DNA from 3 places in the Paeniglutamicibacter sp. ZC-3 genome. Region 1 is predicted to be linked to each of the others. Evidence: riboswitches for the same ligand, from Rfam matches in the RefSeq annotation. Region 1 holds a riboswitch; each other region holds the start of a gene.
The links. Region 1 has a riboswitch for S-adenosylmethionine ahead of OIU93_RS01790 (methylenetetrahydrofolate reductase). Riboswitches for the same ligand answer to the same signal wherever they lie in the genome.
Positions count from the first base shown of each region.

Region 2: another riboswitch for S-adenosylmethionine. It lies ahead of OIU93_RS09440 (ABC transporter ATP-binding protein); the one in region 1 lies ahead of OIU93_RS01790 (methylenetetrahydrofolate reductase).
Region 3: another riboswitch for S-adenosylmethionine. It lies ahead of OIU93_RS02345 (hypothetical protein); the one in region 1 lies ahead of OIU93_RS01790 (methylenetetrahydrofolate reductase).

Region 1 is NZ_JAOYTG010000001.1:403,742-407,009, reverse strand. It holds gene OIU93_RS01795 (ABC transporter permease subunit) at 1-1,103, shown strand, start outside; SAM riboswitch class I at 1,490-1,606, shown strand; gene OIU93_RS01790 (methylenetetrahydrofolate reductase) at 1,710-2,636, shown strand; gene metE (5-methyltetrahydropteroyltriglutamate--homocysteine S-methyltransferase) at 2,691-3,268, shown strand, end outside.
Region 2 is NZ_JAOYTG010000007.1:19,465-22,732, forward strand. It holds gene OIU93_RS09435 (aliphatic sulfonate ABC transporter substrate-binding protein) at 1-549, opposite strand, end outside; gene OIU93_RS09440 (ABC transporter ATP-binding protein) at 636-1,448, opposite strand; SAM riboswitch class I at 1,453-1,543, opposite strand; SAM riboswitch class I at 1,967-2,064, shown strand; gene OIU93_RS09445 (acyl-CoA dehydrogenase family protein) at 2,071-3,268, shown strand, end outside.
Region 3 is NZ_JAOYTG010000001.1:521,511-524,778, forward strand. It holds gene OIU93_RS02335 (APC family permease) at 1-333, shown strand, start outside; gene OIU93_RS02340 (histidine phosphatase family protein) at 410-1,015, opposite strand; SAM riboswitch class IV at 1,062-1,185, shown strand; gene OIU93_RS02345 (hypothetical protein) at 1,201-1,635, shown strand; gene OIU93_RS02350 (hypothetical protein) at 1,732-2,100, opposite strand; gene OIU93_RS02355 (thioesterase family protein) at 2,239-2,703, opposite strand; gene OIU93_RS02360 (App1 family protein) at 2,704-3,268, opposite strand, start outside.

The DNA of each region.
Region 1 (3,268 bases):
TGCTGCGCCGGGCCATGCCATCGGTGACCAGCCAAGTCGGCCTGGTCCTGATCGGGTTGACCGGCGGGGCAGTGGCTGTGGAAAAGGTCTTCGCGATCCCCGGTTTGGGCCGGGCCATCCTGGGCGCCGCCAGCGCCCAGGACATTCCGGCGCTGCAAGCCGGGGTGCTGGCGCTGTTGCTGCTGGCCGTCATCGTGGGTTCGGCCTGCGCTGCGGTGCGCCTGCTGTTGCTGGGCAGGGCACTTCGCTCCGGTACGGTTCCGGCGCCGGAGACCATGCGCTTAACCCGCCGGCGGGAGATGCTCCTGCCGCTGGTGGTGGCCTCGGCGCTGGTGCTTTTGGTCGTAGCCGGACTGTTGCGCGACCCGTTCGCGTCCGAGCACGCGAGGCTGGCTGCCCCGAGCCTGGCCCTGCCCTTCGGAGCCGATGCCAGCGGACGCGACCTATTGGCCAGGGTGGGGCATGGTGCGCTGGCGACCTTGGGGACTTCCCTGCTGGTGGTGCTGGTTTGCCTGGTCCTGGGGCTGGTCATCGGGCTGTTTCCGCATGCGGCAACCGGTCCGGTGGAGGTCGCCAACGCCGCCCCGCCGATCCTGGTGGGCCTGATGGTCGCGGTGGTCACCGGCCCGTCGCTGCTCGGCGCCGCGATCGCGGTCGCATTGGTGGGCTGGGCACCGCTGGCGGCGCACGCGGCGGCCCTGGGACAGGAAGCGCGGGCCCGGCCGTTCGTGAAGATCCTCCCGGTGCTGGGCGTGGGCCCGGCTCGGATCCTGTTCAGGTATGTCCTGCCGGCGATTCTTGGTCCGGTGTTCAGGCACGCCATGCTGCGGATTCCCGGGATCGCGCTGGCGCTGGCCTCGCTGGGATTCCTGGGGCTGGGGCCCCGGCAGCCCACCCCCGAGTGGGGGCTCATCCTGGCCGAGGGAATCAACTACGTTGAAAGGGCGCCGTGGACGGTCGCCGCTCCCGCCGCCGCCCTGGTGCTTACCTCTGTCCTGGCGGTGTCGTTCTCCGGCCTGAACTGGACTCGCCGCCAGGGCAACCCCGGGAACGATGCCCCGATCCGCGAAGGGCACAAAAGTACTGCCTCGTCCGGCGAGTAACCCCCTGCGCAGGGGGAGCGGCTTCACGAAAAAGGGATCAGGGTCATCGCGGTGGGGTCGCAACTCCGCCCCGGCAGTCCGTCAAGACCGTGGCACCACGGGTGAAAACCATTCCCCCACCCTCGAATCCCGGCACCGGAAACCGGTCGCGAGCACGCCACTCCTTCGCGTCACATTGGCTTCACGGAAGTCCCGCGGCGTCATGCCGGAGCCGGGAATCCCCGACGATACACCGAAAAACGCGAATGGACGGCCGTAACAATGTGACCGCGGCAGACCAGCGAAAATGACGCCGTATGGACACATGAAGTGATTTTGCCCTTCGTGACGGCTGTGCCGGCACGCTCCTTGCACGTGCCCTCCAACCTGTTCCAAGATGAATACATCAACCATCAAGAGCGGCTGAGAGATCTGGCTCGTTGACGCCGCAGCAACCATCATCCGATGGATTCCCTTCCCTGGGACTCCATCGGCGAGGGTGCTACTGCCAGAAGCGATGGAGCCGCTTCAGCGTTCACTCATCATCGCCGCAGGACGTCCGTGACGGATCCCTGGGGCTTTTGTGGCGATCCCTGATGCCTCCCTCGAATCGACGAGGAGACATGCATGAGTATTGGAACGACAGCCGCACCGCCGTCACTGTCCTACGAGTTGTACCCTCCGGCGAACCGCGACGCCGCCGAGGGAATCTTCAACAGCATCCGGGCCCTGGAGGCGACGGATCCCGACTACGTGTCGGTGACCTATTCGGGGTCCCCGGCACGCCGGAACGCGTCCCTTGAACTGATCGAGCACTTGATCCAGAACACCCGCCTGCGCCCGCTGGCCCATCTGACCTGTGTGGGGGAGAGCCGCGAATCCCTGCAGAACCTGATCCGCCACTTCGTTTCCCTCGGGGTCCGCGGGGTGCTGGCGCTGCGCGGGGACCTGCCGACGGACCCCGAGGACTGGCGCGGCGAATTCCCCTTCGCCCGCTACCTGATCGAGCTGATCCGCGAGGTTGAGACCGACCACTCGGCCGCCCTGGCCGGAGGAAGACTGGGGGTGGGTGTCGCCGCCTACCCGATCCGGCACCCCGAATCCCCATCCTTCGAACACGATGTGGAGGTGTTGCTGGCCAAGGAGCGCTCCGGGGCCAACTACGCCATCACCCAGGTCTACTTCCGTGCCAATGAGTACACCAACCTCGTGGATTCGGCCCGCCGCGCTGGGGTCACCATCCCGATCATCCCCGGCGTCATCCCGCTGAACTCGGTCAGGCGCCTGAACCGGCTGGCCTCGATGGCCGGGATTGCCCCGGACCCGATCCTGGCCCACGCGCTGGAAACCGCCGGCTCGGATTCCGAGCGCCACCGCATCGGTGTGGACGCCGCCGTCACCCTGGCCCGGAGGGCCTTCGACGACGGAGCACCGGGCGTGCACCTGTACACCTTCAACGACCATCGCGGCTCCCTCGATGTCATCGAGCAGCTCGAATTGCCGCGGACCCGCGCGCAGGCCAGCAACACCTGGGCCACCCGCGCCGCCGTCTAGACCCACCCACCTTTCCACCACTTTCCACCACGCCAGAACAACAGGAGAACCATCATGACGAAGCCATCCTTCCCGGCAGCATCCATCCTCGGCTACCCGCGCATCGGACCCAACCGCGAGCTCAAGAAGGCCCTCGAAGCGCACTGGGCCTCACGCACCGACGAGGCGACGCTGCACGCCGCGGCCCGCCAACTGCAGAACGCCAACCTGGCCAAGCTCACCGGTCTCGGGCTCAAGCCCGATGACGCCTCGCTGCCCGGCGACTTCGCCTACTACGACCAGGTGCTCGACGCCACCGTCGCCCTCTCGGCCCTGCCCACCCGCTTCGCGGACCTGGCAGGCGAGCACGGCGCCATCGACACCGCAGGCTCCTTCGTGCTGGCCCGCGGCGACGAATCCCGTGCGCCTTTGGAAATGACCAAGTGGTTCGACACCAACTACCACTACCTGGTCCCGGAAATCGGCGAAGCCACCCCGATCAAGGCCAACGCCGCCGTCCTTCTCGAGTCCTTCGCGGCACATGCGGCCAATGGCAACACCATCCGCCCCACCCTGGTCGGCCCGATCAGCTACCTGCTGCTGGCCAAGGCAGAGGACGGCGCTCCCGCCGGCTTCGACCCGCTCTCGCGCAT
Region 2 (3,268 bases), on a different contig from region 1:
CCCATCGGCGTGCTGGAGGTTTTCCACCGTCACGTCGTCGGGACCAAGCCCTGCCTGTTCCAGGGCCTGCAGCAAGAAGAAGTAAGGATCGGTTCCCTTGGTGGCAGCCACGGATTTGCCCTTCAGGTCGGAGACCTCCTTGATGGGGGAGTCCTTGGCGACCACAAGGGCAGCCCACTCGGGCTGCGAGTAGATGTCGATGGTCTTGATCGGTGAACCATTGGAGCGGGCCAGCAGGGCGGCGGAGCCCGCGGTCGATCCCACGTCGATGGCGCCCGCGCGGAGCGCTTCGTTGGCCTTGTTGGAACCGGCCGACTGCACCCAGTTCACGGTGACGCCCTGGTCCTTCAGCGATGCTTCCAGCCAGCCCTTTTCCTTGAGCACCAAGCTCAACGGGTTGTAGGTGGCGAAGTCGATGTTGAGCGTCGTGGCTTCGTTGGCGCTGGCGCCGCCGGAGCCTTCGCCGGCGCAACCGGTCAGCAGTGCGGTGGCAGTTGCCAGCGCGGTGGTGGCGATGAGCGCGCGACGCGAGAAGAATTTGCGGTTCATAAGTGGTTTCCTTGAGTGTTCGACCGCACGCCAGTGCGGCGCTGGTTCTAAGAAGCGAGTGGAGTGGAAGTGATTGGGGGCCGGTGCTAGTGGCGGTGCGCGTCAACGCCGAGCGACGCCAGCAGCGAGCTGCGCATTCGGGCCAGGGCTTCATCGCTGCGGTGGCGCGGACGTGCGCCGGGGACCGTGAGGACCTGGGTGACGGTGGCGGAGGTGGCGCCGTTCGGGCGACCCAACACCACGATGCGGTCGGCCAACTGGAGCGCCTCGTCGACGTCGTGGGTGACCAGCAAGACGGTCGTCGGGTAGGCGCCGTGGATGTCCAGCAGCAGGTCCTGCATTTTCAGGCGTGTAAGTGCATCCAGCGCGCCGAATGGTTCATCCAGCAGCAGGACTCCGGGGCGTCGGGCCAGTGCCCGTGCAAGCGAGGTGCGCTGGGCCATGCCGCCGGAAATTTCCCGCGGCCGTAAGGTGCTGTGGGCATCCAACTCGACGAGTTCCAGGAGTTCGGCTACGCGGGTGGCGCCAATGGAACGGTCCGTACCCTGGGGAAGCCCCAAAGCCACGTTCTTTTCAACGGATTGCCACGGCAGCAAGCGCGGTTCCTGGAAAGCCACGGCGCATCGGGCGTCCAGGCCGTTGACGGCGGTGCCGTCGATCAGGACCTGGCCCGTGGAGGGTCGGTCCAGTCCGGAGACCGAGCGAAGCAACGTGGACTTGCCGCAACCGCTAGGGCCAAGGATTGCCACGACTTCGCCGCCCGCGATCTCGAGGTCGACATCACCCAACACTTTGCGACCGTCGAAGCTGCGTCCAACGCCTTTGAACGTCACGCGAAGCGCCGGGTTGGAGCCGCGTGCCGGTAGGGAAAGCGTGGGGTGGTCAAGCGTGGAAGTCATGTTCTCTCCATCGTTCCTGGCGGTAGCACCGGCCTCGGTCGAGGTGGTTGCTGCGGCGTCATGGAGCCAGATCTCTCGGCCGCTCGGGATGGGTTGTTACCTTCATCAAAGTCGATCCGGCGTCATGGAGGCAAGCCGGCCGTAATGTGACGAAACGTTCGACAAGCCGGAAAGAATCGGCAATCCATCGAATGAAATTTGATGAAATAGGGAATTTTCATCTTCTTTCCACGAGCGCCAAAGTGCCGGCGGGGGACCGCCCTCCCGGCCCGCGTATCACGCGTCCAGCCGCGTGAACCCGCTGTCGGGCGGGCCGGCTGAACCTGGGGCCCCGGGTCGCCTGACCTCCGCGCCAAGGCTGGTGTCTCGTCGAAGAAATGGTTGTCGGATCGGCGTTGGGTCGCTACTGAGCCGATGCCGCGGCGGGCCAGGAAGCCCGCTGTGCCCTGTGACGCACGTGCCATTTGTGACGAACCGGGTTGTCTCCGCTTCGCCGGGGCGTGTAGAAATATGTCCAACAACCATCCAGAGCGGCCGAGAGATCTGGCTCCATGACGCCGCAGCAACCCCTTCCCCTTAATTGGGCGGTAGGTGCTCACGCCAGGACCGATGGAGAGAATTCATGGCTATCGATTCATTTGCACTAGCGCACGCCGTCGAGGCGGACCCGAACATCTTTGGCGCCGTCAACCTCGACGCATTCACCGGCGACACCCCCGCCCGACACCTGCTCAAACTCACGCCGGGCGTTCCACTGAACGGTCACTATGACGAGTTGGCTGCGATTTTCCGCCCGGTCTTCGCCAAGATCGCGGTCGGGGCCGGCGAGCGCGATGCCAACCGGACTCTCCCCTTTGAACCTGTCGGTTGGCTGAACCGGGTGCGATTCGGGGCATTGCGCATCCCGGTGGCAGCAGGTGGCTATGGGGCAAGCGTGTCCGACTTGTTCCGCCTCTTGATCGAACTCGCCGAGGCGGATTCACAGGTGGCGCACCTGTGGCGCTCACACATCGGCTTCGTCGAATCCGTGCTGTTGCTTGAGGACGATGCCTTGCGGCACCGTTGGATCGAGCGCATTGTTGCCGGCCAGATCGTCGGCAACGCCTACACCGAGCGCGGCGGGAACCGGTTGGGCACGCTCAACACGACCATTGCCAAGCAGGGCGAACGCTGGATCCTCAATGGCGAGAAATACTATTGCACCGGCACGATCTACGCCGATTGGGTCGCCGTCGCCGTGGCGCATCCGGCCCGCGCCGGCCGCCAGATCGCGGTGGTCTCCACGCAGCATTCCGGGGTCAAGATCTTTGACGACTGGGACGGATTCGGGCAGCAACTCACCGGCACCGGCTCGACCACGTTCGAGAACGTCCCGGTGGACACGATCCTGCCCGACGAACAGCAGGTCAACGACCCGGAATCCGCCATCTTCCAGCTGGTGCTCCTGGGGGTCCAAGCCGGAATCACGCGCGCGGTTCTCAATGACGTGCGCTCGTCGGTCCAGGCCCGCACTCGAAGCTTCAGCACCGGAACGGGCGTTCCGGTGCGCGAGGAACCCCAGGTGCTCCAATTGGTCGGCGAGATCTCGGGCACCGCGTTCGCCGTCGACTCCATCGTCCTGGCCGCCGTGGCGGAGATCGAGATCGCGCTTGCCGATGCCTCGCTGAGCCCGGCAGAGCGGTTTGCGGTGTGTGAACTCGCCGCGGATCGGGCGCAAGCCGTGGTCCAGCCGCTGGTTCTCTCGGCGGCGACCAAGCTTTTTGACGGACTGGGCGCCTCGGCAACCGCCAAGGGCTGCAACCTGGACCGGCACTGGCGCA
Region 3 (3,268 bases), 120 kb from region 1:
GTGGTCTCCGCGGTGTCGCTGACCTACCTCTTCGTCAGCTTGGAGACTGCGGCCTCGGTGGTCAGCTTCGGGGCCCTGGTTGCGTTCTCCATGGTGAACCTTTCGGTCATCAAGACCTTCTTCATGGATGCTAAGGCGCGCGGTGCCCGTTCGGTGTTGCTCTACCTGCTCATGCCCCTGGTGGGATTCGCGCTGACCATTTGGTTGTGGACCTCGCTCTCCGGCGTCAGTCTTGTGGTGGGACTGATGTGGTTCGCCGCGGGAATCGGCTTTTTGGCCATCCGCACCAAGGGCTTCCGCACCACCCCGCCGAAGCTTTCCTTCGAGGACTGACGCCGATCCTGAATTGCCGCCCCCACGACGTTTCGGCGCCGTGCGGGCGGCATCGCCGGTTGCAGAACGGGACTTTCTAGTCCAGACGCCGGTCCTGCCAACTGCGCATGGTCCACCGCGATCTTGCTACCGCATCCAGCGTCACCACTCCGGTGTTGGCCAGTGGCAGCGGGCTCAGCAGGCCGGGGTCGAAGTTGGTGCTTCGGGAGGCAAGCCATGTCACCAGCATTGCGGCATGGCTGACCACGACCAGCTTTCCGGTCCCAGCTGCGCGCGCCTGTTCGATGACCGAGTTGAATCGATCCAGTGCCGTGTGCGCATCCTCGCCGCCAGCAACCTTGGCGGCAAGGTCGCCGGAAAGCCACCGGAAAAACACGTCGCGGTAGGCAAGTTGGGCCTCGGGGTCGTTGCGCATCTCCAGGTCACCGGCGGAGATTTCGCTCAGCCCCACGTGCTCGGCAAGGACAAGTCCGCGGGAATCGGCCAAGGGCGTTGCGGTCATCTTGGCGCGCAGCAACGGCGAGGAGAAGACCGCGTCCACATCCTCGGCACCGAGCCTCCGGACGAGTTCCCGTGCCTGGGCCAGGCCGGTCTCGTCCAGCGGCGCGCCGGGGGCCGCGGTGTCCAGGGCCTGGGCCACATTGGAGGCTGTCTGCCCGTGGCGGATCAAGATGAGTCTCATTCACTCACTCTAAAAGGTCACCGGGCGTTTGGTAGGATGAAATTAGCTTCACGAGATACGCGTCAGCTTTGGGCTCCGACCCGGCGCGACACCAACCCCATGCTTCAAGGGTGGTTCGGATGACGAAGCGGTCCTGGCAGCAGCCGCTGCCTTGGGGACAAGAGCACACGAAAGGCGCCACCACCTTGCGCAATGAGTCACGTTCCATCGACACCTGTACCTCGTTCCACTCCGGACACCGCACCAATCCCCGGGCGATCAGGAGCCTCATGGCCCGCCCCACGCTTTGGGCGCCCGCTGACATCGAGGTCGCGATGTCCCTGACCCAGGGCCTGACACTGCATGTCTTTGCCGGAGGCACCCACCACCAGGTGTTCGCCCACGACCTGCCGGTCATTGTGCAGCTGCTGCGCATTGCGCCGCAGCCGGCTCCGGGGATTTCACTTGGGCGGGTGAATTTCCACAGCAACGCGATTGCGCTTCCCGCCGATCCGCGCCACAGTGCCGGGCTGCGCTACTTTTCCTTCAGCACCGAACCGCTCTCTGCATGTACCTTCGAGCGCGATGAGGAATTGGCCCGCGACTTCGAGTCCCTGACGGGCAACCTGCAACTTTCCTAGGATTCCGGGCGGCTGAGACGGCCGTGGACCCAAAGTTGGCGGTCGCAGTCCACCGGTGCTTGGCGGGCCACCCCTTTTTCGGTGGTTTAGAACGGGCTATTGCTTCAGCTCTTCGACAATGCTGTTTCCCGTTTCCGGTCGGGATTCCCATGCCCACGATTCATGGAAACGTACCCGACCGTCGTCAAGGACCTCGATGACCGATTCACAAACTCCGGTTGAGGTTTCCTTGTTAGCGCCAAGGTGAACGTAGCGAAAGTTCAATTTATCCGCATTGCGAGTGCCGACGAGATAGCCTCGGACGACTGCACCACCGGAGTACTCTGCCCAAACCACTTCGTGATCTTGGTGGTAGGTAAATGTGGTGGATTGCCCTACTTCTCCTGTTGCAGAATTCTCAACGCCGCAGAATACTCGGCCGTCCAAGGACACGGTGTCTGCCTGAGGTGCAGTTTCGGTGCTCATGCTCCGAACAATAGCAACGCATTGCACGGGAGAGTCCAAGGCTTGTCTCAATGTGACGGTTCGACGTGTTCCTAGGCGGGGCTGGGCATTAGGCCTTGCACGGCAACGATTGTCCATTGCGTCCGGAAAGAGAAAGCATTAGCGGAAAATCGGGTCGGCCGCGTACTGCGCCAGCGCTTCCTTGTTCCCCGGGCTAAGTCGAAGCAATCGCTGCTCGTCAACGGAGAAGAATGCCAGGGTGGTTGCAGCACGAACGCACACCCCGCCGTCCACCGGATCGTGGAACTCGTAGCTGATGTCGAAACTCGCGGCCTTGATGGTGCTGATCCACAAATCCACGTGCGCCGGGACGTTGCGGTAGTCCAACGGTTTGAGGTAGCGCACGCGGTGCTCGACGACCAGGATCTGCGTGTTTTCCGGGACCGTGGAGAACAGGTCGACCTGCGGCATGATGCCGGGCTTTCCGGTGCCGCCGGGCACCCCGAAGCCGGCGATGCGCGCCTCTTCCATCATGCGGACCAGGTTTACGTTGTTGATGTGTCCGTAGGCATCCATGTCTCCCCAGCGCATGGGGACCTCGACGCGGATCTTGTGTCCGGACATTCAGTCGATCCTTGCCGGATCGTCGGGGCTGATGATGCCCAGGCCCTCCAGCTTCTCGGCGATGCGCGACCCGTCTGGCTCGTAGACCCAGGGCACTCCGGGGGTGGAATTCAGGATCCCCTGGCTGCGCCCACCGGCCAGCACCGCCTCGGAGGGGGTCAGCTGGCGAATGACGATGGCCTCGACATGGCGGGGATAGCGGCGGGCGAATTCGGCGTAGAGATAGGGGTCGTGTTGGCCGTCGTCGCCGATCAGCAGCCACTTCATGTTCGGGAATTCGGCGGCGAGGCGGCGCAACTGGTCGGCCTTGTGCTGCATGCCCGAACGGAACCAGCCGCGCTCGGTGGCTCCCCAGTCGGTCAGCAACAACGGGCCCTGCGGGTAGAGGTTGCGTGAGAGGAATCGGGTGAGGGTCTGGGCGACGTTCCAGGCACCGGTGGAGAGATAGAAGGTGGGGGCTCCGGGCTTGTCTCGCATCAGCCGCTCCATCATCACCGGCATCCCCGGTGTGGCCAGGCGGGCGTGCTCGGAGAGCACGAACGAGTTCCACGCCGCCAGCAGCGGG